DNA from 4 places in the Streptomyces sp. NPDC040545 genome. Region 2 is predicted to be linked to each of the others. Evidence: riboswitches for the same ligand, from Rfam matches in the RefSeq annotation. Region 2 holds a riboswitch; each other region holds the start of a gene.
What was found. A riboswitch is a leader RNA that binds a small molecule or an ion and turns the genes downstream of it on or off. The one in region 2 is predicted to bind cobalamin.
Positions count from the first base shown of each region.

Region 1: linked by a shared signal. The riboswitch ahead of ACZ573_RS03390 (ribonucleoside-diphosphate reductase subunit alpha) and the one ahead of ACZ573_RS09380 (CoA-acylating methylmalonate-semialdehyde dehydrogenase) in region 2 are both predicted to bind cobalamin.
Region 3: linked by a shared signal. The riboswitch ahead of metE (5-methyltetrahydropteroyltriglutamate--homocysteine S-methyltransferase) and the one ahead of ACZ573_RS09380 (CoA-acylating methylmalonate-semialdehyde dehydrogenase) in region 2 are both predicted to bind cobalamin.
Region 4: linked by a shared signal. The riboswitch ahead of ACZ573_RS22195 (cobalamin biosynthesis protein) and the one ahead of ACZ573_RS09380 (CoA-acylating methylmalonate-semialdehyde dehydrogenase) in region 2 are both predicted to bind cobalamin.

Region 1 is NZ_JBVIWA010000001.1:697,250-704,655, forward strand. It holds gene ACZ573_RS03385 (ribonucleotide-diphosphate reductase subunit beta) at 1-242, opposite strand, end outside; gene ACZ573_RS03390 (ribonucleoside-diphosphate reductase subunit alpha) at 242-2,620, opposite strand; cobalamin riboswitch at 2,764-2,885, opposite strand; gene ACZ573_RS03395 (GNAT family N-acetyltransferase) at 2,937-3,434, opposite strand; gene ACZ573_RS03400 (CstA-like transporter-associated (seleno)protein) at 3,535-3,732, opposite strand; gene ACZ573_RS03405 (carbon starvation CstA family protein) at 3,729-5,948, opposite strand; gene ACZ573_RS03410 (GntR family transcriptional regulator) at 6,073-6,837, opposite strand; gene ACZ573_RS03415 (extracellular solute-binding protein) at 7,127-7,406, shown strand, end outside.
Region 2 is NZ_JBVIWA010000003.1:284,745-292,150, forward strand. It holds gene aceB (malate synthase A) at 1-1,181, opposite strand, end outside; gene aceA (isocitrate lyase) at 1,280-2,566, opposite strand; gene ACZ573_RS09375 (short-chain fatty acyl-CoA regulator family protein) at 2,953-4,368, shown strand; cobalamin riboswitch at 4,483-4,653, shown strand; gene ACZ573_RS09380 (CoA-acylating methylmalonate-semialdehyde dehydrogenase) at 4,858-6,357, shown strand; gene ACZ573_RS09385 (acyl-CoA dehydrogenase family protein) at 6,354-7,406, shown strand, end outside.
Region 3 is NZ_JBVIWA010000021.1:135,494-142,899, forward strand. It holds gene ACZ573_RS31565 (right-handed parallel beta-helix repeat-containing protein) at 1-275, shown strand, start outside; gene ACZ573_RS31570 (methyltransferase) at 311-1,369, shown strand; gene ACZ573_RS31575 (acyl carrier protein) at 1,451-1,702, opposite strand; gene ACZ573_RS31580 (SchA/CurD-like domain-containing protein) at 1,716-2,885, opposite strand; gene ACZ573_RS31585 (FAD-dependent oxidoreductase) at 3,033-4,721, shown strand; gene ACZ573_RS31590 (hypothetical protein) at 4,843-5,385, opposite strand; cobalamin riboswitch at 5,614-5,842, shown strand; gene metE (5-methyltetrahydropteroyltriglutamate--homocysteine S-methyltransferase) at 6,023-7,406, shown strand, end outside.
Region 4 is NZ_JBVIWA010000011.1:208,185-215,590, forward strand. It holds gene ACZ573_RS22185 (putative cobaltochelatase) at 1-764, opposite strand, end outside; gene ACZ573_RS22190 (cobyric acid synthase) at 883-2,442, opposite strand; gene ACZ573_RS22195 (cobalamin biosynthesis protein) at 2,439-3,401, opposite strand; cobalamin riboswitch at 3,438-3,592, opposite strand; gene ACZ573_RS22200 (hypothetical protein) at 3,727-3,948, opposite strand; gene ACZ573_RS22205 (inorganic phosphate transporter) at 3,980-5,263, opposite strand; gene ACZ573_RS22210 (alpha/beta hydrolase family protein) at 5,574-6,704, shown strand; gene ACZ573_RS22215 (hypothetical protein) at 6,907-7,406, shown strand, end outside.

The DNA of each region.
Region 1 (7,406 bases), on a different contig from region 2:
AGGTTGTTCGAGACGATCGAGTCGCCCGTCGCGAAGAACGCGACCAGCCGGCCGATCATGTGCTGCTCGGAGGGCGTCAGCTTCGCCAGGTCGGCGACGTCCGAGTGGAGGTCGACCTCCTCGACGGTCCAGGTGTTCTTGATCGCGTCCCGGTAGCGCTCGTAGAAGTCCGGGTAGCGCATCGGGCGGAGCGTGAGCTCGAAGCCCGGGTCCAGGAGGTTCTTCTGGTCGTTGGAGCTCATTACTGGCAGGCCTCGCAGGACTCGGGGTTCTCAAGGGAGCAGGCCAGCGCCTCGGCGTCGGCGACCGCCTGCGGCAGCTCGACGGGGGTGGCCGCCTGGGCGGCGCGGGCGATCTTCGTCGCAGGGCGCGAGCGCAGGTAGTAGGTGGTCTTCAGGCCCTGCTTCCAGGCGTACGCGTACATCGAGCTGAGCTTGCCGATGGTGGGCGTCTCCAGGAACAGGTTCAGCGACTGCGACTGGTCCAGGAACGGCGTACGGGCCGCCGCCATGTCGATCAGACCGCGCTGCGGGATCTCCCACGCCGTGCGGTACAGCTCGCGGACCTCCGCCGGGATCCAGCTGAAGCCCTGGACCGAGCCGGAGGAGTCGCGCAGCGCCTCGCGGGTCTGGGCGTCCCACACGCCGAGCTGCTTCAGCTCCTCCACCAGGTAGCCGTTCACCTGGAGGAACTCACCGCTGAGCGTCTCGCGCTTGAAGAGGTTGGAGACCTGCGGCTCGATGCACTCGTACACGCCGGCGATCGAGGCGATCGTGGCGGTCGGGGCGATGGCCAGGAGCAGGGAGTTGCGCATACCGGTCTCGGCGACGCGGGCGCGCAGCGCGTCCCAGCGCTCCGGCCAGTTCAGCTCGACGTCGTAGTGGTCCGGGTGCAGGACACCACGGGCGGTACGGGTCTGCTCCCAGGCCGGCAGCGGGCCGCTGCGCTCGGCGAGGTCGCAGGAGGCCTCGTACGCGGCCAGCATGATGCGCTCGGAGAGCTTGGTGGACAGGGCCCTCGCCTCGGGGGAGTCGAAGGGCAGCTTCAGCTTGAAGAAGACGTCCTGGAGGCCCATCGCGCCCAGGCCCACCGGGCGCCAGCGGGCGTTGGAGCGGCCGGCCTGCTCGGTCGGGTAGAAGTTGATGTCCACCACGCGGTCGAGGAAGGTGACGGCGGTGCGGACGGTCTCGTCGATCCGCTCCCAGTCGATCTCGCCGTCCACGACGAAGGCGCCCAGGTTGACCGAGCCGAGGTTGCAGACGGCCGTCTCGCCGTCGTTGGTGACCTCGATGATCTCGGTGCACAGGTTCGAGGAGTGCACGACCGTGCCCGGCTCGGCGGTCTGGTTCGCCGTGCGGTTGGAGGCGTCCTTGAAGGTCATCCAGCCCTGGCCGGTCTGCGCGAGGGTGCGCATCATCCGGCCGTACAGGTCGCGGGCGGGCATGGTCTTGCGGGCCAGGCCGTCCGCCTCGGCCTTGCGGTAGGCGGCGTCGAACTCGTCACCCCACAGGTCGACCAGCTCGGGGACGTCGGCCGGGGAGAACAGCGACCAGTCGGCGTCGGCGTTCACACGGCGCATGAACTCGTCCGGCACCCAGTGGGCGAGGTTCAGGTTGTGCGTACGGCGCTGGTCCTCACCGGTGTTGTCGCGGAGCTCCAGGAACTCCTCGATGTCCGCGTGCCAGGTCTCCAGGTAGACGGCGGCGGCGCCCTTGCGGCGGCCACCCTGGTTCACGGCGGCGACGGAGGCGTCGAGGGTCTTCAGGAACGGCACGATGCCGTTGGAGTGGCCGTTGGTGCCACGGATCAGCGAACCGCGGGCGCGGATGCGGGAGTACGAGAGGCCGATGCCGCCGGCGTGCTTGGAGAGGCGGGCGACCTGGTGGTAGCGGTCGTAGATCGAGTCGAGCTCGTCCAGCGGGGAGTCCAGCAGGTAGCAGGAGGACATCTGCGGGTGCCGGGTACCGGAGTTGAAGAGCGTGGGGGAGGACGGCAGGTAGTCCAGGCGGCTCATCAGCCGGTAGAGCGAGGCCACTTCCTCCACGGCCTGGACGCTGTCGTCGGCGGCCAGACCGCAGGCCACGCGCAGCATGAAGTACTGCGGGGTCTCGATGACCTGACGGGTGATCGGGTGACGCAGCAGGTAGCGGCTGTGCAGGGTGCGCAGGCCGAAGAAGCCGAAGCGGTCGTCGGCGCCCTCGGCGAGGGTCAGTTCGACGAGCGAGTCGAGCCGGCCCGCGTGGGTGCGGACGAACTCGGCCGTGCGGTCGGCGATGAGGCCCTCGCGGTGGCCGACCTCGACGGAGGCCGAGAAGGACGTCGAGCCCTGGCTCGCGGCCTCGTCGCGCACGGCCAGCGTCAGCAGGCGGGCGGCGAGCCGGGAGTAGGCCGGGTCCTCGGAGATCAGACCGGCGGCGGCCTCCGTGGCCAGCCCGCGCAGTTCGGCGTCGTCGGCGGCGGAGCTGCGGCCGCGCAGCGCGGAGGCCGCGACCCGGCCGGGGTCGGTGTCGGGGAGGTCCGCCGTAAGTTCGGTGAGGGTACGCAGCAGCGTGGCCCCCGGGCCCTCGGTGTTGTCGCCAGAAGTGGACTCGGCGCGCGGTGCGGAAGGCGCGATGGTCACGGCGGGAGCTCTCCCTCGCTCGGCCCGGTCATCGGCGGAGCGGGGCGCGGGCGGGCGCATGCGGGCGCGACGAGAACGCGTACCCCGCATGGCGTCCACCGGCCCAACCGCGAGGCCCGGACGAATCGGCACCCGGTTCGGTCGAGCCGGGCGCGCTGTCGGCAGGTCATCGGACTTGGCGTCCGGTAGCCGGACACTTCATACCGTTGCGGGACAGTTCCGGATTCGCACCGGATTCCCCTGCGGCGACAGCAGGCATGAGCATACATGTGGGGGCGGCCCTGTGCGGTAACCCCCACATGTAGTGTCGGCGTGGCTACAGCTTGAGCCGGTAAGTGAAGAGTGTCAGACCCTCGATCGGCGCCCAGTCCCGCTCCGGAGTGCGTACGAAGCCCAGGCGCGCGTAGATCCGGTGGGCGCCGCCCATGCTGCGCTGGGTGGAGAGAACCAGGCCGGTCACGCCCTCCAGGGCCCGCGCCCGCTCGACGCAGGCCCGCACCAGAGCCTCGCCGGCGCCTTGGCCGCGCGCCTCGTGGGCGACCGCGAGCATCCGGAACTCCGCCTCGTCGGGGGCCGCGATGTCGGCGAGCGGACTGCCCGGAGCGGCGAAGGTCACACCGCCCAGCACCCGCCCCTCGCGTTCGGCGACGAGCACTTCGGCCTGGGCGGCCCGGCCGGCCACGTCGCGCAGCACGTTCAGATAGTGGTCGTCCTCGTTGAAGTCCAGATGCCCGTCGGCGAGGTAGGCCCGCGCCGTGATCTCACCCAGCTCCGCGTACTCGGCGGGCAGCGCCGTTCTGATCACCATGTCCATGCGGTCGAGTGTGCAGGACGGGCCGGCGCCGGTGCCGGGCGCGGACCCGGCGAAGGCCCCGCCGGAAGCATCCGGCGGGGCCTTCGGTGTGCGGGGCGGCTCAGCAGCAGCGGAAGCCCTCGCGGGGGTCCGCCTCGCGGGCGTCCGTACGGGCGCGTTCGAAGGCGCGGCGGGTCAGGACCTCCGCGTCCGGGTCGTGGGAGCGGGCATGGGCCACGTACCGGTCGTACGCGGCCTCCCCGGAGAACTCCCGTACGTAGAACCGGGCCCTGGCCAGCACGCTCCGTACGGTGCTCACGCCACCGGCTCCTTGACGTGTCCGCCGCCCGCCTCCGGGCCCGCCGCGGCGAGCTCCGCCCGCTCCTCGGCGGTCGCGATCAGTCCGGCCGGGGCGACGATCTTCGACTCGGTCCACGGGGTCTCGGAGAGGGCCGCCGACGCCGGGTCGCGGACGGCCTTGAGGCAGGTCCGGGCCGCGTCCGCGAGGACCACGATGATCAGGACCGCGAAGAAGGCGCACAGGACGCCGTCGACCGTGGCGTTGGTGACCACGGTGTGCATGTCGTCCATGTTCTTCGCCGGCGCCAGGACCTTGCCGGCGTCGATTCCGGCCTGGTACTTGTCGCGCTGGGCGAAGAAGCCGACCTTCACGTCGTCGGAGAAGATCTTCTGGTAGCTCGCGGTGAGGGTCACCGTCGCGTCCCAGACCAGCGGAACGCCCGTCACCCAGGCCCACTTGAGCCGGCCGGACTTGATCAGCAGCGTGGTGCAGACGGCCAGTGCGACCGCGGCGAGCAGCTGGTTGGCGATGCCGAAGAGCGGGAAGAGCTGGTTGATGCCGCCGAGCGGGTCCTTGATGCCGACCCACAGGAAGTAGCCCCAGCCTCCCACGACGATCGCGCTCGCGAACCACACGCCGGGCTTCCAGCTGACGTCCTTGAAGGACTTGTGCACGTTGCCGAGGGTGTCCTGGAGCATGAACCGGCCCACGCGGGTGCCGGCGTCGAGCGTCGTCAGGATGAAGAGCGCCTCGAACATGATGGCGAAGTGGTACCAGAAGGCCTTCATCCCGGCGCCGCCGACCACGGCGGAGAAGATCTCCGACATTCCGAGTGCGAAGGTCGGCGCGCCACCCGTGCGCGAGAGCAGGCTGGCTTCCTCGACGTCCTTCGCGGCCTGGGCGAGCGCTTCCGGGGAGATCGCGAAGCCGAAGTGGGTCACCGCCTGGGAGGCGGACTCGACGGTGGTGCCGATGACCCCGCCGGGGGAGTTGACCGCGAAGAAGAGCCCGGGCTCGATGATGCAGGCCGCGATGATCGCCATGACGGCGACGAAGGACTCGGTCAGCATGGCGCCGTAGCCGATCATGCGGACCTGGGTCTCCTTCTGGATCATCTTCGGGGTGGTTCCCGAGGAGACCAGGGCGTGGAAGCCGGAGAGCGCGCCACAGGCGATGGTGATGAAGACGAAGGGGAACATCGACCCGGCGAAGACCGGTCCGTCGCCGCTCGCCGCGAATTCGGTGACCGAGGGCATCTTCAGGGTGGGCATCGCGATGACCACGCCGAGCGCGAGGAGCGCGATGGTGCCGACCTTCATGAAGGTGGAGAGGTAGTCGCGGGGGGCGAGCAGCATCCACACCGGCAGCACCGATGCCAGGAAGCCGTACACCACCATCCAGATGACCAGCGTCTCCTTCTCCAGGGTGAAGGTGCCCGCGAAGGAGGACTCGGCGACCCAGCCGCCCGCGACGATGGCGAGCAGCAGCAGTGCGACGCCGATGACGGAGACCTCGGTGACCCGGCCCGGCCGCAGGACGCGCAGGTAGAAGCCCATGAAGACGGCGATCGGGATGGTCATGCCGATGGAGAAGACGCCCCAGGGCGAGTGCGCCAGGGCGTTGACGATGACCAGGGCCAGCACCGCCAGCAGGATGATCATGATGGCGAACACGGCGACCAGGGCGGCGGCCCCGCCGACGGGGCCGATCTCGTCCCGGGCCATCTGGCCGAGCGAACGTCCGTCGCGGCGGGTGGAGAAGAACAGCGTGACCATGTCCTGGACGGCCCCGGCGAAGATGACGCCGGCGACGATCCAGATGGTGCCCGGCAGATAGCCCATCTGCGCGGCGAGTACGGGTCCGACGAGCGGGCCGGCGCCGGCCACGGCCGCGAAGTGGTGGCCGAAGAGGACCCGGCGGTCGGTGGGGTGGAAGTCGACACCGTTGTCAAGGCGTTCGGCGGGGGTGGCCCGGGTGGCGTCCACCTTCAGCACGCGGTCCGCGATGAAGCGCGCGTAGAAGCGGTAGGCGATCGCGTACGAGCCCAGCGCGGCGGCGAGCAGCCAGGCGGCGGAGATCTCCTCGCCGCGCGAGAGCGCCAGCACGCCCCAGCCGATGGCGCCGACGAGTCCGACGAGCACCCACGCGGCGATGGACCTGGGAGAAGGCGAGCCCGGCGTGCTGCCCGGACTCGCCGCGTCCCGTTCTGTCCCTGTTGCTTCCGGTTCAGGCATGACCTCGTCCCCTCGTCGATCATCTGCGTAAGCAGGCGGAATCTACGGGGGATTGCCTGGTGAACGTAAGACCCCGTCCGCATTCCGGTCGTGGAATTCCGGTACGCGGCGCGGGGGTCGGGCGTCAGGCGGCGGGGCGCTTGAGCCTGGCGACGAACTTGTACCGGTCGCCGCGGTACACCGACCGCACCCACTCCACCGGTTCGCCGTCGGCGTCCAGGGAGTGCCGGGAGAGCATCAGCATCGGCAGCCCGACGTCGGTGCCGAGCAGGCCGGCCTCGCGCGGGGTGGCCAGTGAGGTCTCGATGGTCTCCTCGGCCTCGGCGAGGTGCACGTCGTACACCTCGGCGAGGGCGGTGTAGAGGGAGGTGTACTTGGCCAGCGACCGGCGCAGTGCGGGGAAGCGCTTGGCCGAGAGGTGGGTGGTCTCGATGGCCATCGGCTCGCCGCTGGCCAGGCGCAGCCGCTCGATGCGCAGCACCCGTCCGCCGGTGGTGATCTTGAGCAGGCCGGCGAGGGTGTCGTCGGCCGTCACGTATCCGATGTCGAGGAGCTGGGAGGTCGGTTCCAGGCCCTGGGCCCGCATGTCCTCCGTGTACGAGGTCAGTTGCAGGGCCTGGGAGACCTTGGGCTTGGCGACGAAGGTGCCTTTGCCCTGGATCCGTTCCAGTCGCCCCTCCACGACCAGTTCCTGGAGGGCCTGCCGGACGGTGGTCCGCGAGGTGTCGAACTCGGCCGCGAGCGTGCGCTCGGGCGGCACCGGCGTGCCGGGCGGCAGTGTCTCGGTCATGTCGAGCAAGTGCCGCTTGAGTCGGTAGTACTTGGGCACACGCGCCGTGCGAGTGGCTGCCCCGCCTTCCGGCTCCGTGGTCGCCCCTTCGGTGGCCATCGCCGCCCGCCTTCCCGACTCCAGTTTCGCTGCCGTCACCGGCTCCTCCGATATGTGCGGTCACATCGTGACACGTAAGGGGGGACAGGCCTTCTCTCTCCCCAGGTGTCGGTCCGATAACGGACCTGGCACCCGCTCATTAGACCCTTGACACCCCTAAAGGTCTAGGCCAAGGTTCAGCTACTGGTCTAAACCAATATGGATCAGATCCCGGCCCCACGGCAGTACTTCGCGTATGTCACCGCGGCGGGCAAGGGAAGTGCAGGCAGGCATCCCTGAGGAGGGTGGCGTGAAGCGCAAGCTCATCGCGGCGGTTGGAGTCGCGGGCATGGTTATCGGCCTCGCGGCTTGTGGCAACGGGGACGACGACAAGGCCAAGGCCGACGCGGGCCCCAAGGAGATCACCGTCTGGGTCATGGACGGCTCCGCGCCGAAGGCCTGGATCGAAGAGGTCAACAAGGAGTTCTCGGCCAAGCACCCCGGTGTGACGGTCAAGGTCGAGGAGCAGAAGTGGACCGGCATCCAGGAGAAGGTCACCACGGCCCTCTCCGAGAACAACCCTCCGGACG
Region 2 (7,406 bases):
CGGGTCCGGTCCAGCTGGTCCGGCCGCGCCCCCAGGACGTCGTCGAAGACCTCGCGGCAGACGGGGACCAGTCCGGGGTGAGCCACCCAGGAGCCGTCGAAGCCGTCCTCGGCCTCCCGCTCCTTGTCGAGACGGACCTTGGCCAGGGCGGCGGCGTTCGCCTCCGCGTCCCGGCTGGGGACGTGGGCGGCCATCCCGCCGATGGCCTGGGCGCCGCGCCGGTGGCAGGTGCGGACGAGCAGCTCGGTGTAGGCCCGCATGAAGGGGGCGGTCATGGTGACCTTGGCGCGGTCGGGCAGCTGGAAGTCGGTGCGGTGGCCGAAGGTCTTGATCAGGCTGAAGAGGTAGTCCCAGCGGCCCGCGTTCAGTCCCGCGCTGTGCTCGCGCAGCTCGTGGAGGATCTCCTCCATCTCGAAGGCGGCGGTGATCGTCTCGATGAGGACGGTGGCGCGGACGGTGCCGCGGGGGATGCCGAGGAGTTCCTGGGCGAGGAGGAAGACGTCGTTCCACAGGCGCGCCTCGTACCGGTTCTCCAGCTTGGGCAGGTAGAAGTACGGGCCGTGGCCCGCGTCGATCTGCCGCTGGGCGCAGTGGAAGAAGTACAGGCCGAAGTCGACGAGGGACGCGGACAGGGGCCGGCCGTCGATCTCCAGGTGCTCTTCGAGGAGGTGCCAGCCGCGCGGCCGGACCATGATGGTCGCGAGCTGCTCGCCGAGGCGGTACTCCTTGCCCTCCGGGGTGGTGAAGTCGATGCGCCGTTCGATGGCGTCGAGCAGGGTCAGCTGGCCGCCGATGACGTTGGTCCAGGTCGGAGCGGTGGCGTCCTCGAAGTCGGCCATCCAGACCTTGGCGCCGGAGTTCAGGGCGTTGACGGCCATCCGCCGCTCGGGCGGGCCGGTGATCTCGACGCGGCGGTCGGTGAGGCCGGGCGCGGGCGGGGCGACGCGCCAGTGCGGGTCCTCGCGGAGGGCGCGGGTGGCGAGGGGGAAGTCGAGCGGGGCGCCGCCGGCCAGGTGGCCGGAGCGGCGGTGGCGCTCCTTGAGGACCTCCAGGCGGCGGCCCGCGAACGCGGTGTCGAGCCGGCCGATGAACTCCATGGCCTCGGGGGTCAGGATCTCCTCGTGGCGCTCACCCGGCGCACCGAGGACCTGGACGCTGCTGGTCAGAGGCGAGAGGGGCATGCGGTTCTCCTCAGCGGGGGCGGTGGGCGGGGTGCCCGGGGGGACGTCCCTCGGGCACCCGTCGGAAGGACTCGGCGCAGAGACGGCCAAGAGCGGGCCTAGTGGAACTGCTCTTCCTCGGTGGAGCCGGCGAGCGCGGTGGTGGAGGAGGCCGGGTTGACGGCGGTGGAGACGAGGTCGAAGTAGCCGGTGCCGACCTCGCGCTGGTGCTTGACGGCCGTGAACCCCTGGGCCTGGGCGGCGAACTCGCGCTCCTGGAGGTCGACGTAGGCGGTCATGCCGTGCTCGGCGTAGCCGCGGGCGAGGTCGAACATGCCGTGGTTGAGGGAGTGGAAGCCGGCCAGGGTGATGAACTGGAAGCGGTATCCCATCGCGCCGAGCTCGCGCTGGAACTTGGCGATCTGGTCGTCGTCCAGCGCGGCCTTCCAGTTGAAGGACGGCGAGCAGTTGTAGGCGAGCATCTGGTCGGGGTACTGCGCGTGGATCGCCTCGGCGAACTCGCGGGCCTGCTCCAGGTCCGGGGTGCCGGTCTCCACCCAGATGAGGTCGGCGTACGGGGCGTAGGCGAGGCCGCGGGCGATGACCGGGGCCATGCCGTTTCGGACGTGGTAGAAGCCCTCGGCGGTGCGCTCGCCCGTGCAGAACTCGGCGTCGCGCTCGTCGACGTCGCTGGTCAGGAGGGTGGCGGCGAGGGCGTCCGTACGGGCGATGATCAGGGTCGGGGTGTCGGCGATGTCGGCCGCCAGGCGGGCCGCGTTCAGGGTGCGGACGTGCTGCGAGGTCGGGACGAGGACCTTGCCGCCGAGGTGGCCGCACTTCTTCTCGGAGGCCAGCTGGTCCTCGTAGTGGATGCCGGCCGCGCCCGCCGCGATCATCGCCTTGGTGAGCTCGAAGGCGTTCAGCGGGCCGCCGAAGCCGGCCTCGGCGTCCGCGACGATCGGCGCGAGCCAGTCGGTCGTGTCGGTGCCGCCCTCGGCGGTGGCGATCTGGTCGGCGCGCAGCAGCGCGTTGTTGATCCTGCGCACCACTTGCGGGACCGAGTTGACGGGGTACAGGCTCTGGTCCGGGTAGGTGTGCCCGGCCTGGTTGGCGTCGGCGGCCACCTGCCAGCCGGAGAGGTAGATCGCCTGGAGTCCGGCGCGCACCTGCTGGACCGCCTGGCCGCCGGTGAGCGCGCCGAGGGCGTGGATGTAGTCCTGCTCGTGGAGCTGTCGCCACAGCCGTTCGGCGCCGCGCCGGGCCAGGGTGTGCTCCTCGCGGACGCTGCCCGAGAGCCGCACCACGTCCTCGGCCGTGTAGGTGCGCTCGATGCCCGCCCAGCGAGGGTCGTCGGCCCACCGCTGCTTGAGCTGCTCGGCCGCCGCCGTCGTGTTCGCCTCTGCCATGACCGTCACCGTTTCCATCCGTAGCTTGTCTTGCCAATGAGCCGGGACGTGGACCCGGCGGCTTGGCACTCTGTGCCTAACAAGGAGCTGCGGCCGCCGAACCCGGCTCGGGGCCGAAGCTGAGCAATGCTGCCGAACCGCCGGGGCGAACTTCCTGGATGGCCGAAATCAGGGCGTGAGTCGGGCCAGTCGGTTCTTCCTGACCGCCGTGTCCGGCGGGCCGCTGCACCGACTCTGACATTGACACCGAGTGCCATCAAGGAGGTACATCTGCCAAGGTCTGCGAATCTTCAGCAGCGAAATTGCCAAGGTTGCGAAGGGTTCGGGTCGTGAAGATCCCCGTATTCTGGCGTCGCGTGTCGAGCCCGGAACGGCGAGGGAGTGCGGTGAGCAAGACGTACGCGGGAGCGCGGCTGCGACGGCTGCGCGAGGAGCGCCGGATGACCCAGGCCGACCTGGCCCGGGTGCTCGCCATCTCCCCCAGCTACCTCAACCAGATGGAGCACGACTCCCGGCCGCTCACCGTTCCGGTCCTGCTGCGGCTCACCGAGGCCTTCGGGGTGGATCCGGGGTTCTTCTCCGAGCGCGACACCAGCCGGCTGGTCGCCGACCTGCGCGAGGCGCTCGCGAACGAGGTGGCGCAGGCCCGGGTCTCCCCCTCCGACCTGGCCGAACTGGCCACCCGCATGCCCGCGGTGGCCTCGGTCCTGCTGGACCTGGGCCGGCGCAGCCAGCTCCTGGCCGAGCGGCTCGCCGACGCCGCCGACGGCCGGGACGCGGCCACGGACAGCCCGCGCTCGCCCCACGAGGAGATCCGCGAGTTCTTCTACCGGCGGCAGAACTACCTCCACGACACCGATCTCGCCGCCGAAGGCCTCGCCGCCGAGATCGGCATCCGCCCGGGGGACGTCATCCGCGCGCTGACCCGGCGGCTCTCCGGCCGGCACGGGATCCGGACGGCCACGGACTCCGACCGGCTGCACCACTACGACCCCACCGCCCGCGTGCTGCACCTGTCGAACCGGCTCCGGCCGGGGCAGCAGGCGTTCCGGATGGCCACGCAGCTGGCGCTGATCGAGTACGGGGACGAGCTGGACCGGCTGGCCGCCGAGGACTTCCCGCCCGGCTCCCCCGTCCACGCCCTCGCGCGCATCGGCATCGCCAACCACTTCGCGGGCGCGCTCATCCTCCCGTACCGCGCCTTCCACACGGCCGCCGAGGAGTTCCGCTACGACATCGAGCGGCTCACCGACCACTTCGGGATCGGCTACGAGACGGTCTGCCACCGGCTGAGCACCCTGCAGCGGCCCAGGCTGCGCGGGGTTCCCTTCTCCTTCGTCCGGGTGGACCGGGCCGGCAACATGTCCAAGCGGCAGTCGGCGACGGGATTCCACTTCTCCCGCGCGGGCGGCACCTGCCCGCTGTGGAACGTGTACGAGGCCTTCGCCGCGCCCGGCCGCATCCACGTCCAGGTGGCCGCCATGCCCGACGGGCAGCGGTACCTGTGGACCGCCCGGGCCGTCACCCGCCACCGCGGCGGCTGGGGCGAGCCCGGCAAGACCTTCGCGATCGGGCTCGGCTGCGAGATCCGGCACGCCTCGCGGCTCGTGTACGCCGACGGGCTCGACCTCGACAACACGGCGGCCGCCACCCCCATCGGCATGGGCTGCCGCCTCTGCGAACGCCTGGACTGCCCGCAGCGGGCCGTGCCGCCGCTCGGGCGGGCGCTGGCCGTGGACGAGAACAGCAGCACCTTCATCCCGTATCCGGTGACCAGGAACCCGGCCCCGGCACGGGACTGAGCGGGCGTCAGACTTCCGGCGGCAGACGGCTGCCGTCAGGCGGCGGGCGGCGCGGCCGGATGGCGAAGGCGCGCGGCGGCGGCTCTGGACTTACTAGGACGTCCAACTATATGTTCGTGGCACAAGGTCCGCGGTGCAGGGAAGCCGGTGAGAAACCGGCACGGTCCCGCCACTGTGACCGGGGAGTGTGCTGCCATCCACACGCCACTGACGAGGTCTGTCGGGAAGGCGGGCGGCACGCGGGGATCCGGGAGTCAGGATACCGGCCGCGGATGTTCCGTGTTGTCCACGAGGATGGAGCAGACACGCATGGCACCGGTTTGTACCCACGACCCTGGTGATCCGGCGGAGCGCACGCACACGTTCGCGCGCTCGTAGGTCGTCTCTGTCGACCAGTCCCACGACCCTCCCCAGCGGCGCACCCGATCGGGTGCCGTCCGCCGGTCGGCCGTGCCATCCCCGGATCCCACCTGACGAGAGCAGGCACCCATGGTCCGTGAACTCACCCATTTCATCGGCGGCAAGCACACCACCGGATCCTCCGGTCTCTTCACCGACGTGTACGACCCCAACACCGGCACCGTCCAGGCCCGGGTCCCGCTCGCGGGGCGGGCCGACACGGAGGCCGCCATCGCGAACGCCGAGGAGGCGCAGGCCGACTGGGGGCAGTGGAACCCGCAGCGCCGCTCGCGCGTACTGCTGCGCTTCCTCCAGCTGGTCGAGGGCGAACGGGACTCCCTCGCCCGGCTGTTGTCCTCCGAGCACGGCAAGACCGTCGCCGACGCCCACGGCGACCTGCAACGCGGCCTGGAGGTGGTCGAGTTCGCCACCGGTGTCCCGCACCTGCTCAAGGGCGAGTTCACCGACAACGCGGGCACCGGGATCGACGTGCATTCCCTGCGCTCACCGCTGGGCGTGGTCGCCGGGATCACCCCTTTCAACTTCCCCGCGATGATCCCCCTGTGGCAGGCCGCACCCGCCCTGGCCTGCGGCAACTCCTTCATCCTCAAGCCCTCCGAGCGCGACCCCTCCGTACCGCTGCGCCTCGCCGAGCTGTTCCTGGAGGCCGGTCTGCCGCCCGGCGTGCTCAACGTGGTCAACGGCGGCAAGGAGGCCGTTGACACCCTCCTCGAAGACCCGCGCGTGCAGGCCCTCGGCTTCGTCGGCTCCACCCCGGTCGCCGCGCACATCTACGCCACCGCCGCGGCCCACGGCAAGCGCGCCCAGTGCTTCGGCGGCGCCAAGAACCACATGATCGTGATGCCCGACGCCGACCTCGACCAGGCCGTGGAGGCCCTCATCGGCGCCGGCTACGGCTCCGCGGGCGAGCGCTGCATGGCCATTGCCGTCGCCGTACCCGTCGGCGAGGAGACCGCGAACGCCCTCGTGGCCAAGCTGACGGAACGCATCGCCACCCTGCGCGTGGGCCGCTCCGACGACCCCGAGGCCGACTTCGGGCCGCTGGTCAGCCAGGACGCGCTGGACCGGGTGAACCGCTACGTCGGCATCGGAGCCACCGAGGGCGCCGAACTCGTCGTGGACGGGCGCGGGTTCACCCTGCCCGGGCACGAGGACGGCTTCTTCGCCGGAGCGACCCTCTTCGACCGCGTGACCCCGCACATGCGGATCTACCGCGAGGAGATCTTCGGCCCGGTGCTGTCCGTCGTACGGGCCGCCGACTACGAGGAGGCCCTGCGCCTGCCCACCGAGCACCCGTACGGCAACGGCGTCGCGATCTTCACCCGTGACGGAGACACGGCGCGCGACTTCACCCGACGGGTGGGCGCCGGCATGGTCGGCGTCAACGTGCCGATTCCCGTCCCCGTGGCGTACCACACCTTCGGCGGCTGGAAGCGGTCCGGCTTCGGCGACCTGAACCAGCACGGCCCCGACTCGATCCGCTTCTACACCCGCACCAAGACCGTCACCTCGCGCTGGCCCTCCGGGGCCAAGGAGAGCGCGAGCTTCACCATCCCGACGATGGGATGAGCCCGGTGACCCTCACCCTCAGCCCCGATCAGCTCGCCCTCGCCGAGGTCACCCTCGACTTCGCCCAGGAGCAGCTCGGTCCGTACGCCGTCACCTGGGACCAGGACAAGCACTTCCCGCTGGACGTGATCCGCAAGGCGGCGGACCTCGGGCTCGGCGGCGTCTACGTCCGTGAGGAACACGGCGGTTCCGGCCTCGGCCGCAGCGACGGTGTCCTCGTCTTCGAGACCCTCGCCACCGGTTGCCCCTCCATCGCCGGGTACCTCTCCATCCACAACATGGTCGCCTGGATGATCGACCGGTACGGGGACGCGGACCAGCGGGCCCGCTGGCTCCCCGGCCTGTGCTCCGCCCGGTCCCTGGGCAGCTACTGCCTGACCGAGCCCGGTGCCGGCTCCGACGCGGCCGGGCTGCGCACCCGGGCCGAGCGCACGGACGACGGCTATGTGCTGACCGGGGTCAAGCAGTTCATCTCCGGCGCCGGCGCCTCCGAGGTCTACATCGTCATGGCGCGCACCGGCGGGGAGGGCGCGGGCGGCGTCTCCGCGTTCGTCGTCGAACGCGCGGATGCCGGGGTCTCCTTCGGACCGAACGAGCGCAAGATGGGCTGGAACGCCCAGCCCACCCGCCAGGTGATCCTCGACGGGGTCCGCGTCCCCGCCGGCCGGCGGCTCGGCGCCGAGGGCGACGGCTTCCGCATCGCCATGAACGGCCTCAACGGCGGCCGCCTCGGCATCGCCGCCTGCTCGCTGGGCGGTGCGCAGAGCGCGCTGGACCGCAGCCTCGCGTACCTGGCCGACCGGGAGGCGTTCGGGGCCCGGCTGCTGGACGCCCAGGCCCTGCAGTTCCGGCTCGCGGACATGGCCACCGAGCTGGCCGCGGCCCGCGCGCTGGTCCGGCAGGCCGCCGACGCGCTGGACCGGGGCGACCCGCTGGCCCCGCAGCTGTGCGCGATGGCCAAGCGGTTCGCCACGGACACCGGCTACGCGGTCGCCGACCGGGCCCTCCAGCTCCACGGAGGTTACGGCTACTTGAGCGAGTACGGCATC
Region 3 (7,406 bases), on a different contig from region 2:
TCCCCGACATCCAGGGCGTCGGCATCGTCCTCACCGGGGCCGAGGAAACGATCGTGCGTTCGAACGACATCCGCGGCAACGTCGGATCCTCCCCGCTGTCGGGCGGAATCCTGCTGTTCAAGAGCTTCGTGGGCGCGACGAACACCGACAACGTCATCCGGGACAACGTGGTGCGTGACAACAAGCCGGCGGACCTGGCCAACCAGGGGACCGGTACGGGCAACCAGTTCGTCAACAACCGGTGCGCATCCTCCGTACCGGCCGGGATGTGCTGACGCGTGACCCCCCTGATCAGCAGAATCGAGGCCTCATGACCACGGTAAGTCCCATCCCGACCCCGATCCCGTCCCCCCAGCACACCCCCCAGCCGGCCATGCGCCTGCGGGAGCTCGTCTTCGGCGCGGCCTGCGCCGCCGCCGTACGGGCCGCGGCCCGCCTCGCGGTGGCCGACGCCCTCGGGGAGTCGCCCGCCACCGCCGCCGAACTCGCGGTGGCGGTCGACTCCGAGCCGCTGCCCCTGCAACGGCTGCTGCGCGCCCTGTCCTGCTACGGGATCTTCGCGGAGACGGAGGACGGGAAGTTCGTCCACACGGAGATGTCGCGGCTGCTGCGCGAGGACGACCCGCACAGCCTGCGCTACATCGCCCTGTGGTGCACGGAGCCCTGGACCTGGCAGGCCTGGCCGCGGCTCGACGACGCCGTCCGGTCGGGCGGCAGCGTCTTCCACGAGCTGTACGGCAAGGGGTTCTTCGACTACCTGCACCAGGACGCGCACGAGTCGGCCCACGTGTTCAACCGGGCCATGACCACGTCCAGCATGCAGTCGGCGCTGGACGTCGCGGAGCTCCTCGACCTCACCGGGATCTCGGTCGTCGCGGACATCGGCGGCGGCCAGGGCCACGTACTGGCGAGCCTGCTGGAGAAGCACCCGACCGTACGAGGCGTCCTGCTCGACCTGCCCGGCGTGGCGGCGAAGGCGGATCCGCGGCTGCGGGAGGACGGTCCGCTCGCCGCACGGGCCGACATCGTCCCCGGGGACTGCCGTGAGGCCATCCCCGTCGACGCCGACATGTACATCATCAAGAACATCCTGGAGTGGGACGACGACAGCACCCGCAGGACCCTGCGCAACGTCGTCGAGGCGGCCCGCCCCGGATCCAGGGTCGTCATCATCGAGAACCTGGTCGACGACACCCCGTCGATGAAGTTCACCACGGCCATGGACCTGCTGCTGCTGCTCAACGTCGGCGGCGCGAAGCACACCAAGGCCAGCCTCTGCGCCCGTATGGAGGACGCCGGACTGGTGATCGGTGAGATCCGGCCGGTCAACGCGTACCTGCACGCGTTCGAGTGCACCGTGCCCGGGTGACCCCGGCCGGCATAGGACCGCACGCCTCGAGACCGGCACGAAGCCGGTCTCGAGGCGTTTTCGGGGTCCCGGGCGCCGGCGTCAGGCGGCCAGGGCGGCGTTGACGAGGTCGAGGAACTCGCGCGGCGACTTGCACCGGTCCGCGTGGGCGGGCAGCGGCTTGCTGTGCCGGTTCTCCAGCTCACCGACGATGCCGAGGAGTCCCAGGGAGTCCAGCCCCCACTCGTCGAAGCCCGAGTCGGGGCGGCTCGCCATGGCCGCGGGGTCGACGGTGACGCCGGCCCCCTTCTTCATCAGGGCGGCCAGTTCTTCCATGGTCAGTCGAGCGGTCATGACGGACAACTCCTCAGGCTTGGACCGGCGCGCGCCGGTCGGTGATCAGGCGCATTTCAGAGCGCGCGAGGAAGCGTGAGATCTCCTGGTCGGTGGTGGGGACGCCGTCCTTGGCGCTGTCGAGCAGCCGGGCGAGCACAGCGGCCTTGTGGCCGCCCTCGACGCCGAGGGCCAGTGCGGGGCGCGCGTCGAGCGGGCCGCGCAGGTCGAGGAGGCGCACGACGATGTCGTCGCGCTGGAAGACGGTGCTGCCCTCGATGGGGCTCGTCGGGTCGTCCACGGCCGCCTCGTCCTGCCCGGCGAGCAGCCGGGCGAGCGCCATGCCGCACCCGTCCTTCGCGGGATAGAAGAGGGCGTGCCGGCTGACGTCCGCGGGCTCGCGCCCGCCGGCCGCCACATGGTGCACCGCCGGGAGCGCCGCGCGGGTGAAGAACATCCGGGCCGATCCGGGGTCGCTGAGATCCCGGTCCTGCTCCAGGTAGGGGTTGATGGCCTCCTCCAGCGCCCGTACCTCGGGCTGCTGGGACACGTGGCGCAGGGCCGCGAGCAGGTCGCCCTCGACCTCGACCGCCCGCACGACACGGTTGCCGTGCATGAACAGCGAGGTGCGGCGCAGCCGGGTGCTCTCGTCGACCTGGGCCTGCGGGGAGGTGTACCCGGCCAGGAGCTCCGCCACCACCGGCTCGCTGCCGGGCTTCACGGTGAAGGTGAGCGCGTGGCGGACCACGCCGTCACCGCGCCGCGGAGCGACCTTGAGGCTGCCCCGCGCCGGGTCCGCTGCCTCCGGTGAAGAGGAGGCGGAGGGCGGGCCGGTGGGGGAGAGGGAGCCGGAGCCCGGCCCCTTGCCGGTCACGTGCAGCACGCTGAAACGCAGCGAGCGGGTATCCCGTACGCAGCCGTGGAGCGGCTGCACCGACGCGACGTGTTCCTCGCTGTTGACCCAGGCCAAGAACCGCGGTGCGCTCTCCCATTCGCTGGTGATGAGCCACTGCGACGGATTCTCGATCGACTGGCACAACTCGTCGCGGATGTGTCCGGGGACGGAGGACACCTGCTCGCGGAGATGTTCGTACACCTCCAGGAACTGATTCTGCGCTCCGTCGTACAGATCCAGCAGCAGCACGACCCGAAGCCTCGAGCCGTCGAAGGCGGACTGGGATATCCGTTCCGACAAGGTTGTCATCGTTCACACTCCTTCGAGACCACACGGTCGCCACGGGGCGGCGCCACCCGAACCGATCGTTGTCCCGTAATCCCTGCGGCGCGAGAGGAGAGAACCAAGCGGGTGAACGAGCGAGGGAACCGGGCTCGTACAGGGCATGGAAGAGCCATGAAGGAAAACGTCGACCACCACGTCCCGGTCCTCATCGTGGGCGGCTCGCTGGTGGGTCTGTGCACCTCGCTCTTCCTCGGCCGGCATGGCATCAGACACATGGTGGTCGAGAAGCACGCGGGTACCTCGATGCACCCACGCGGACGCGGTATCAACGTACGGACGATGGAACTGTTCCGGGTCGCCCGTGTCGAGGACCGGATCCGTGAGGCCGCCTCGGTCCTGGCGGACAACCACGGCATCATGCAGGGCGGCTCGCTGACCGGTGACGACCAGGAGTGGCTCTTCGAGGAAATCGACCCGGGTGGCGCGCTCGCGCGCTTCAGTCCGGCGGCATGGTGTCTGTGCAGCCAGAACGACATCGAGCCGGTCCTGAGGTCCGTGACCCCCTCACTCGGAGCCGACCTGCGGTTCTCCACCGAACTCCTCTCCTTCGACCAGGACCCGGGCGGGGTCACCGCGATCGTGAAGAACCGGGAGACCGGGGAGCACAGCACGGTGCGCGCGGACTACCTCGTCGCCGCCGACGGGCCGCGCAGCCCCGTGCGGGAGGCGCTCCGGATCGGCCAGAGCGGCTCCGGGGACCTGTTCCACAACGTGAGCATCACCTTCCGGTCGCAGATGCTGCCCCACGTGGTCGGCGACCGGCGTTTCATCGTGTGCTACCTGACCAAGCCCGATGCCGACGGGGCCCTGCTGCCGGTCGACAACGGTGAGCGGTGGGTCTTCCACGCGCCCTGGCACCCGGACCGGGGCGAGACTCTGGAGGACTTCACCGACGAGCGCTGCGTGGAGCACATCCGCCGGGCCGTCGGCGCCCCCGACCTGGACGTCGAGGTCACCGGCAAGGCCCCCTGGCACGCCGCCGAGCGGGTCGCCGAGCGGTACGCGGTCGGCCGCGTCTTCCTGGCCGGCGACTCCGCCCACGAGATGTCCCCTACCGGGGCGTTCGGCTCGAACACCGGCATCCAGGACGCCCACAACATCGCCTGGAAGCTCGCCGCGGTGCTGAACGGTTCGGCCGGGCCGGGACTGCTGCAGACCTACGAGGCCGAGCGGTTGCCGGTGGCCCGGGCGACGAGCGAGCGCGCCTCGGCGCGTTCGGCGGAGCACAGCCACCCGGGGTACGAGCCCGAGCCCGCGTCCACCTTCGGGGCCGCGCCCGCGGCCGGGCCGGATTCCGCGCCGGGCGGCCATGGCGGTGGCCGGCAGGGCGGGGTCCTCTCCGTGGCCATGGGCTACCGCTACAACCGGGGCGCGGTGCTGGGAGCCGACCCGGACCGGCCGGTCGTACCCGAACGGATGCGGCTCTGCGGCGATCCGGGCAGCCGCGCACCGCACATGTGGCTCTGCGGTCCGGGGGATCCGGAGCCGAAGTCCACCGTGGACCTCTACGAGCGTTCCTTCGTGCTGCTGTGCTCCGAGGGCACGCCGTGGCGTGCCGCGGGGCGGTCCGTCGCCGAACAGCTGGGACTGCCCCTGGACGTGTACGCGATCGGTACCGGCCCGGAGGCCGACCTGATCCCGGCGAACGGCGGCGACTGGACCGAGGTGCACGGCACGACCGAGCAGGGTGCGATCCTCGTCCGCCCGGACGGTTTCGTGGCCTGGCGCTCGGCGCAGGCGGTGGCGGATCCGGCAGCGGTCCTCCACGAGGTCCTGACCACGCTGCTGGACCGGTCCTGATCCGACCGTTCCAGTTCCCGTTCCCGTTCCCGTTCCCGGAGGGACGAGGGCGCCGTCCGGCGGAGTGACCCGCGGGACGGCGCCTTTCACCTGGCGGCGAGGCGGCCGGAGCCGGACCGGGTCATCGCGGCGTCTTCGAGCCGAGGCCCCCGGGTGTCCTCGGAACCCAGTCGGGGACCGCCGAGGCCTGCTTCGGATCCGGCTCCCGCATGGTCACGCGCCAGCCGTCCTCTCCGGCCCTTCCGGTGAGACGCACGAGGAACGACTTGGTCTGGCCCGTGTCGTGGAAGTACACGACGACGAGCTGCCGCACGGACCCCTCGTCGTAGAACTCCGCGGTCACCTTCCCCTGGGCGCCCTCGTGGAAGGCCCGGATCCAGTTCCGGGCGGTCCGCTCGACGTCCCCCTTCGCGTCATCGGGCTCGGCGGCGAGCGACTCCACCTCCCCGGCCTTGCCGTCGGCGAGCCGCCAGACCAGCTTCTGGGTGATCTCGAGGGACTCGGAGGTGGGGTACCCGACCACGCCCAGCGGTTCGTGGCCCGCGTAGTCGGTCGCGTACCGCAGCTCCTCCTCGTCGGCGGCACAGGCGGTGAGGCCGCCGCAGGCCAGCACGGACACCAGGGCGGCGCGTACGACGAGGGCAGCCCTCGGGCGGGCGCTCATCGGGGAACCCATACTTCCTCGGTCTTCCGGTGGTCATCGAGTGATCTCGTTGCAGAGAGCTGCAACGTACTGCGCCGACCGGGCAGTTCGATCCGGTAAACGGACATGAGGGACACAACTCGCGCCTCAGTGACGCAATTCACTCAATGGCTGGATTTTGACCCCGTGGGTCTCACACCCCGCCATCCGGATGCCGGACAACTCCGCGCGCCGGCGGGGAACGCCGTCTACTCTGGCCGGGCAGCTGGTTCGCCCCGTCCGCCAGGCGGGATGCGTCGTAAGAGGGAACCCGGTGGGAATCCGGGACTGCCCCGCAGCGGTGAGCGGGAACGACCGCCGTCATACGCACTGGGCCCGGACGGGTCTGGGAAGCGACGGCCAGTAGGAGTCTCGTACGGCATCCGTACGACGAGACGTGCCCGCGAGTCCGAAGACCTGCCCGTTGCCCGTACGCGACCGATCGCGCACGGAAATCCCGGTGACCTCGTGGGCGGGTCGGCGACACATCAGGCGGACGACCGCGGACGCGTGCAGCTGCACGCACCCGTACCCGGTCGGGATCCGCCCGGTTCGTCATCCCTTCGCGCCCTCGGCCCCTCACCGGGTCCACAGGAGAACGCTCGCGAAGGAGAGTTCCGTGACCCGCACGACCCCCGCCGCAGGACGGCCCACCGTGGCCACCGTGTACGGCTACCCCCGACAGGGCCAGAACCGTGAACTGAAGAAGTCCGTCGAGGGCTACTGGAAGGGCCGCGTCACCGCCGACGCCCTCCGGGAGACCGCCCGCGACCTGCGCCGCACCAACTGGCAGCAGCTCGCCGACGCCGGCATCACCGAGGTGCCGACCGGTGACTTCTCGTACTACGACCACGTGCTCGACACCAGCGTGATGGTCGGCGCCGTCCCCGAGCGGCACCGCGCCGCCGTCGCGGCCGACCCGCTCGACGGGTACTTCGCGATGGCACGCGGTACCCAGGAGGTGGCACCGCTGGAGATGACCAAGTGGTTCGACACCAACTACCACTACCTGGTGCCCGAACTCGGCCCCGACACCGTCTTCACCGCCGACTCCACCCAGCAGGTCGCCCAGCTGGAGGAAGCGCTCGGGCTGGGCCACACCCCCCGCCCGGTCCTGGTCGGCCCCGTCACCTACCTGCTGCTGGCCAAGCCCGCCCCCGCAGTCGCCGCCGGCTTCGACCCGCTGGCCCTGCTCGACCGGCTCCTGCCCGTCTACGCCCAGGTCCTGGCCGACCTGCGCGCCGCCGGAGCCGAGTGGGTGCAACTGGACGAGCCCGCCCTGGTGCAGGACCGCACCCCGGCCGAACTGAACGCCACCGCCCGCGCGTACCGGGAGCTCGGCGGCCTGACCGACCGGCCCAGGCTGCTCGTCGCCTCCTACTTCGACCGGCTCGGCGAAGCCCTGCCCGTCCTGGCCAAGGCACCCGTCGAAGGTCTCGCCCTGGACTTCACCGAGGCCGCGGCCGCGAACCTCGACGACCTCGCCGCCGTCGGAGGCCTGCCCGGCAAGCGCCTCGTCGCCGGTGTCGTGGGCGGCCGTAACATCTGGATCAACGACTACGAGAAGTCCCTCGCCACCCTGGGAACCCTCCTCGGGCTCGCCGGCCGGGTGGACGTGGCCACCTCCTGCTCCCTGCTCCACGTGCCGCTGGACGCCACCGCCGAACGGGACATCGACCCGCAGGTCCGCCGCTGGCTCGCCTTCGCCCGCCAGAAGACCGCGGAGGTCGCCACCCTGGCCCGGGGCCTGGCCCGCGGCACGGACGCCATCGCCGCCGAACTCGCCTCCAACCGGGCCGACCTGGCCTCCCGCGCCGGCTCGGCCCTCACCCACGATCCGGCGGTTCGGGCCCGCACCGCCGCCGTCACCGACGCCGACGGGCGGCGCGCCCGGTCGTACGCGGAGCGGACCGCCGCCCAGCGGGCGCACCTGGGTCTCCCGCTGCTCCCGACGACCACGATCGGATCGTTCCCGCAGACCACCGAACTGCGCACGGCCCGCG
Region 4 (7,406 bases), on a different contig from region 2:
CCGAGCGACACCTTCGGCAGCAGCGCCCGCGCGGCCACCACCCGGGCGCGGACCTCGTGCTCGTCCGCGGCCCAGCGGGTCGCGAAGCCCGCGGGGTCGTCCTCGTAGGCGAGCCGGCGGCGGACCACCTCGACGCGCTGGGAGGGCTCGCGGGAGGCGGCCACCTCGACGGTGAGCCCGAACCGGTCCAGGAGCTGCGGCCGCAGCTCGCCCTCCTCGGGGTTCATCGTGCCGACGAGCAGGAAGCGGGCGGCGTGCCGGACGGAGACGCCCTCGCGCTCCACGTACGAGGCGCCCATCGCGGCGGCGTCCAGCAGCAGGTCGATCAGGTGGTCGTGGAGGAGGTTGACCTCGTCGACGTAGAGGATTCCGCGGTGGGCGTCGGCGAGCAGCCCGGGCTCGAACGCCTTCACGCCCTCGGCGAGGGCCCGTTCGATGTCGAGGGCGCCGACGAGCCGGTCCTCGGAGGCGCCGACGGGCAGCTCCACCATGCGGGCGGGCCGGGCGCCGCCGGGGCCGGCCTCGTGCGGACCGTCCGGGCAGGCCGGGTCCGGCGCGGTGGGCGCGCAGCTGAACCGGCAGCCGGACACGACGTCGACCTGCGGCAGCAGTGCGGACAGCGCGCGGACGGCGGTGGACTTGGCGGTCCCCTTCTCACCGCGCACGAGCACCCCGCCGACCGCCGGGCTCACGGCGTTGAGCAGGAGCGCCAGCCGCAGGTCGGACTGGCCGACCACTGCGGTGAACGGATACGGGGTGCTCATGTGTTGCTCACTCCTTGGAAGCTGTGGACCGTGGCGGGGTGCGGCGCCGTTGCCGGGGCTCCGCCCCGGACTCCGCGCCTCGAACGCCGGCGGGGCTGAACGTGCGGGACCGGGCCCGTCACGGGGCGCCCGGTGGAAGGAAGGGGAGGGCGGCCGGGGCGCCGTTCTCGATCAGCTGGAGCAGCGCACGCGTATCGGCGTGTTCTTCGATCAGGTCGCCGAGCAGGTCCAGCTGCTCCTCCCGCAGCGCGGCGAACGAGGTGTCCGGCGCCGGGACGAAGCGGCGGCCGGCGGCCGTGGCCACCTCCCGCAGGAACGCCCGGCGGAAGCCGTCCGACTCCAGCGATCCGTGCCAGTGGGTGCCCCACACCGACCCGACCCGGCAGCCGTCCAGGAAGGCCTCGCCGCCCAGCACCTCGGCGACGCCGTGGTGGATCTCGTAGCCCGCGACCTCCTCGCCCAGCGCCGAGCCCACCGGCCGGGCCAGGGTCTTCTCGCGCTCGAAGCGGACGCGTACGGGGAGCAGGCCGAGGCCGTCGACCTCGCCCGCCTTCGATTCGACCTCGTCCGAGATCCGCTCGCCCAGCACCTGGAACCCGCCGCAGATGCCCAGGACCGGCCGCCCCTCGGCGGCGCGCCGCAGCAGGGCGTCCGCCAGCCCGCGTTCGCGCAGCCACTGAAGGGCCTTCACCGTGCCCCGGGTGCCGGGTACGACGACCAGGTCCGCGTCGGCCAGTTCCTCGGCCCGGTCCACGAACCGCACCACGACCCCCGGCTCCGCCGCGAGCGCGTCGACGTCCGTGAAGTTCGACATCAGCGGCACCGCGCACACGGCGACCCGCAGTACGTCCTCGCCCACCGGCGGAGCGACCACGGACTCGCGTACCGCCCCGCGCAGGGAGACCCGCAGGCCGTCCTCCTCGTCGATGCCGAGGCCGTGCTGGAACGGCAGCACCCCGTACGTGGCACGGCCCGTCAGGCCGCGGAGCATCTCCATGCCCGGCTCCAGCAGGGACACGTCGCCGCGGAACTTGTTGACCATGTATCCCGCGATCAGGGACTGGTCCTCGGGGGAGAGCAGCGCCGTCGTCCCGAAGAAGGACGCGAAGACGCCGCCGCGGTCGATGTCCCCGACCACGACCACCGGGAACCGCGCGGCCCGCGCGATCCCCATGTTCACGATGTCGGTCCGGCGCAGGTTGATCTCGGCCGGACTCCCCGCCCCCTCGCAGATCACGGCGTCATACGTGCCCCGCAGCTGCTCCAGGCAGTCCGTGACGATGCCGAGCAGCTGCTCCTGGCGACCGCCGTGCAGCGCCTTTCCGGCGGCCGACCCCCCAGCCCCCCCGAAGAACCCGCGGGCGCTCATCTCGCCCACCGGCTTGCCCAGCAGCACCACCTGGCTGCTGCGGTCACTACCGGGCTTGAGCAGCACCGGGTTCATCAGCGCGGTCGGCTCCACGCGGGCCGCCTGGGCCTGCATGGCCTGGGCGCGCCCGATCTCGGCGCCCTCCAGCGTCACGAAGGAGTTCAGCGACATGTTCTGCGCCTTGAACGGCGCGACCTTCACACCCTGCCGGGCCAGCCAGCGGCAGATGCCCGCCGTGACCACGCTCTTGCCCGCGTCCGACGTGGTGCCCGCGACCAGCAGACCCCCGCCGCGCTTCGCGCCGCTCATCCGCGCCGTCCTCTCCGTGCCGTACGGGAGACCAGCAGCCGGGCGGCCACGCAGGCGCCCAGGGCCAGCCAGGTCACCTGCCGCGACAGCCGTACCGCCCGCTCGATGTCCGCGACCTCCACCGGCCGCCCCGCCCCGCCGTTCAGGACGGCCCGGTGCTCGACCCGGCCGCCGTACGCGAGGGTTCCGCCCAGTCTGACGCCCAGCGCCCCGGCGAAGGAGGCCTCGACGGGTCCGGCGTTCGGGCTCGGGTGCGCGGCGGCGTCCGCGCGCCAGGCCCGTACGGCGCCCCGCCGGTCGGGGCCGGCCAGCACGGCGGCGACCGCCGTCAGCCGGGCCCCCGGCCAGCCGGCCAGGTCGTCGAGCCGGGCGGAGGCCCAGCCGTAGCGCAGGTAGCGGGGGGACTTGTGGCCGACCATCGCGTCCAGGGTGTTCACGGCTCGGAAGGCCAGCAGCCCGGGGACTCCGGCGACGGCGCCCCACACGAGGGCACCGACCACCGCGTCGGAGGTGTTCTCGGCGACGGATTCCACGACGGCGCGGGCCATCTGCTGCCCGTCCAGGGCCTGCGGGTCGCGTCCGCACAGGTGGGGCAGCCGCTCCCGGGCCACCTCGACGTCCCCGGCGGCGAGCGCGCCGCCGATGGCGCGGGCCTCACGGCCCAGGGAGGTGCCGCCCACGACGGCCCAGGTGGCGGCGGCCGTCAGGGCGATACGGACGGCTGCGGGCCGGGAGCGCACGGCTCGGGCGCCCAGCGCTCCGACGGCGGCCGCGCCCCCGGCGCACACCAGGGTGTGCAGGAGGCCCCGGGCGCGGTCGTCGCGCCACAGGGAGCGTTCGACGGCGGCGGCGGCCCGTCCGAAGGCGGCCACGGGGTGCCCTCGGCGCGGATCCCCGAGGATCCGGTCGCCGATCAGGCCCGCCGTGGCGCCGTACGCGAAGACGCGATCGGCACGCATGGTGACAGGTATGTCCTCACTCAGGGTCCGCGCCCTGGTTCGACGTGTCCGGCGGCGAGAGTTCCTGGCTCCCGGGACGCACGCGCGGCGTGCGGTTCCGGTGACAGTGGCGGGACCGCGCCGGATTCGCACCGGACTTCCTCTCCATGCCGCCGTATTGGCTCCGGCAGTCCACCACGCACGCCGAAGGCCCGTCAACTCGCCGTTGACCTGCGGCGCGGCCGGGGCGCGGCAGGAGCGCGGGAGGGGGCGCGGGATGCGAAAAGCTCCCTCCGGGACAAACCCGGAGGGAGCCTTCACGCCCGGTCGGCCGCGGGACGGCGGATCAGGCGACGATCAGGTAGATCCCGTAGCCCACGGCCGCGGCGATGACCGCGAAGCAGGCGTACGCGCCGCTGCGGGCGAGGGTGGCGGTGCCGCCCTGCTCGGTGGCGGTCTCGTGCTTGGACAGGCCCACCAGGCCCAGGGTGAAGAGGGCCACGAGGGCGACGGTCGCGAAGAGGCTGACCCCGAAGACGGAGCCGAGCGCTTCCCAGTCGATCTTCATACTGCGGTTTCCTCTTGTGTCTCTGTCTCGGTCAGACCGCGGCGGCCGGAGCCGCCGGGGTCTGCGTCGCGGCCGGGATGGTGGCCTTGAGGGCTTCGTCCGTCACCTCGGCGGTCGTCGCCGCGGCGGTGGTACCGGCGGCGGCGACGGTCGGCGGGACGGTGACCGCGGCGATCGCTGTGGTGACGACGCCCGGCTCCTCGGCGCGGGCCGGCTCCACCTCGTTGACGTTGTTGTGGTCGACGACCTGGCGGCGCGAGATGAACCAGATGGCCAGGCAGGAGCCGATCAGGAAGAGCGTGACCGCGGCGATGCCGACGTCACCGATGCGCATGACCAGCTCGGCACCGGCCGAGACCAGCGCGGCGGCCGGCAGGGTCAGGCCCCAGGCGATGAACATGCGGGTCGCGGTGGACCAGCGGACCACACCGCCCTTGCGGCCCAGGCCCGCACCCATGACCGCACCCGAGCACGAGTGGGTGGTGGAGAGCGAGAAGCCCAGGTTCGAGGAGGCGAGGATGACGGACGCGGCCGAGGTCTGGGCGGCGAAGCCCTGCTGCGGGTGCAGGTCGGTCAGGCCGCTGCCCATGGTGCGGATGATGCGCCAGCCGCCCAGGTAGGTGCCCATCGCGATGGCCATACCGGCGGAGACGATGACCCAGACTGGCGGGTTCGCGTCGGGCGCGATCGCGCCGCCGGCGATGAGGGCCAGGGTGATGATGCCCATCGTCTTCTGCGCGTCGTTGGTGCCGTGCGCGAGGGAGACGAGACCGGCCGAGGCGATCTGACCGGCGCGGTAACCCTTGGCGGAGGTCTTCTCGCCGACCTTGTCACCCAGCTTGTAGGTGAGCTTGGCGGCCAGGTAGGCGGCGATGCCGGCCACCAGCGGGGCGGCGATCGCGGGGATGAGGACCTTGGTCACGACGACGCTGCCGTTGACCGCGCCGATGCCGGCGGACGCGACCGCGGCACCGATCAGGCCGCCCATCAGGGCGTGCGAGGAGCTGGAGGGGAGACCGACCAGCCAGGTGACGAGGTTCCAGAGGATCGCTCCGACCAGGGCGGCGAAGATCACCTCTGGCTGGATGCCCTCCTCGTTGACCAGTCCCTTGGAGATCGTCTTGGCGACCTCCACGGACATGAACGCGCCGACGAGGTTGAGCACGGCGGACATGGCCACCGCCGTCTTGGGCTTGAGGGCGCCGGTCGAGATGGTGGTAGCCATCGCGTTGGCTGTGTCGTGGAAACCGTTCGTGAAGTCGAACACGAGAGCGGTGATGATCACGATCCCGAGGAGAAGCGTTATGTGCTCCATTTACCCAGGCTTCTGTTTGACGTCAGTGGCTCGGCGACCGTAGGCAACCTGAGTGAACGGAAGATGAACTGACTCGGGCGGAGCGGTGTACTGGCGCGGGGTGTGATCGGGTCATTCGTCCTGATTCTGGCGTAGATAATGCCATTAATGCACGTCAAAGCCGGGTGAATGAACCCCTCCGTAGGGGGTCCGCCGTGCATACGATCCCCCTTCCCGGGCCTCGAATGAGACCTAGATCACCCCGTCCCTGCCCGCGGCGGAGAGATCTCCTCCGGTGGCCCGCCCGGGGCCCCGACCCGACACTGGAGCAGTGCGTACCGCGACTGCGGCGGCTGCGGCCGTCACGACGACCCTCCTCGGTGCCGGCGCGGCCGCCGTCGCCGTCGCCCGGCACACCGCCCACGCGGCCCTGCGGTCCGAACCGGGCCGCCCGCTCCCCGGCGGACCGAAGCTCAGTGTCCACTCCGCCGCCGACGGCCGGATCACGCTCACCCGTTCGCTCGCCTCCCTGCGCCCCGGCACGTACGGCCTGGTCGCGCCGGGTCTGCACGCCGTCGTAGGGCCCGTGCTCCCGGACGCCGCCCCCGGCCCGGACGCCGTCGTACGGCAGCTCGTCTCCGTCACCCACGGCACCCTCGACCCCGGCACCCGGGTCTCCCTCACCCCCCAGGTGTACGTCGGCAACCCGCGCACCGCCCTCGGGCTCGACCACGCCGACGTGGACGTCCCCGGGGAGCTCGGCGCCCTGCCCGCCTGGTTCGTGCCCGCCGCCCGGGACACCTGGGTGATCACCGTGCACGGGCTCGGCAGCGGCCGGGAACACCCGATGGTGGTCATGCCCTTCCTGTACCGCCATCACCTGCCCGTCCTGGACCTCGGCTACCGGGGCGACCTGGGTGCCCCCGCCTCCCCGGACGGCCTCGGCCACCTCGGTGAATCGGAATGGCGCGACCTGGACGCCGCCATCCGCTACGCCCTGCGCTACGGAGCCCGCCGCGTGGTCCTGTACGGCTGGTCCACCGGCGCCACCATGGCCCTGCACGCCTTCGAGCGCTCGCCGCTCGCCCACCGGATCTCCGGGCTGGTCCTGGACTCGCCGGTGCTCGACTGGCACACCACCCTGCGCGGGCTCGCCGCGGCCCGCGGCGTCCCCGGCGTGCTGCTGCCGCTGGCCGTCCGGGCCGCCGAAGGCCTCACGGGCCTGCGCGCCGACCGCCGGCCGGCCGGCTCCGACCCCGGCGCGCTCCGCGTCCCCGTACTGATCTTCCACGGCCCGGACGACGTGCTCGCCCCCTGGGGGCCCTCGCGCAGGCTCGCCGCCGCCCGCCCCGACCTCGTCGCGCTGCACACCGTGGGCGGCGCCGGGCACGGCGCGATGTGGAACGCCGACCCGGCCGGCTACGAGGAGGCCCTGCGCCGCTTCCTCACCCCTCTTATGTGAAGACCGGGCGAAGGGCCGGGTGAACGGCTCGGTGAACGGCCCGGTGAACGGCCGTGACAGGCCATGTGCCGAGGCCCGTCATGTGAAGGCCCTGTGACGGACAGAGCCCCACGGGCGGCTTGTCCCGGTCTGCGCTGCGGTGAACGACGGCAACGGCCGATTCCGTTTGGGCTTTCGGCCAGTGACGGGCGAGACTGCTTCCGTGACGTCCCGAAAGCCTGATGAGCAGTTGGCTCGCGACTCCAGACTCCGACTCGTCTCGCCGCGCTCCGTCGCCGCGGCCCGCAAGGCGGTGACCGACCGACGCACCCGGCCCGCGCCCAGGCCCCCGGCGGGTACGCCCGCCACGGCCGACCTCGCGAACCGGGCCAGGGCCTCGCTCGCCGACGCCGTACGCCTGACCCGCTGGGCCGAGCGCAACCTCGGCGCCGGAGACGGCGGCCGGCCCGCCCCCACGGGCGCCCTGCCCGCGGCCGACGTCGAACGCGCCGCCGCGGAACTGGGCCTGACGCACGGCCAGATCCAGGTCGGCTGGGACCGCGCCCGGCTCGCCGGACTGGTCGAGGTGCACGGCGGCCATGCCCGGCCCGGCTGGCGGCTGCGCGCCTGGGACCGCGACGACACCGCCGTACTGCGCGGCTGGGTCGCCCTCTTCGACGCCTGGTCGCTGGTCCATCCCGCACCCGCCGACATCGCCCCCTC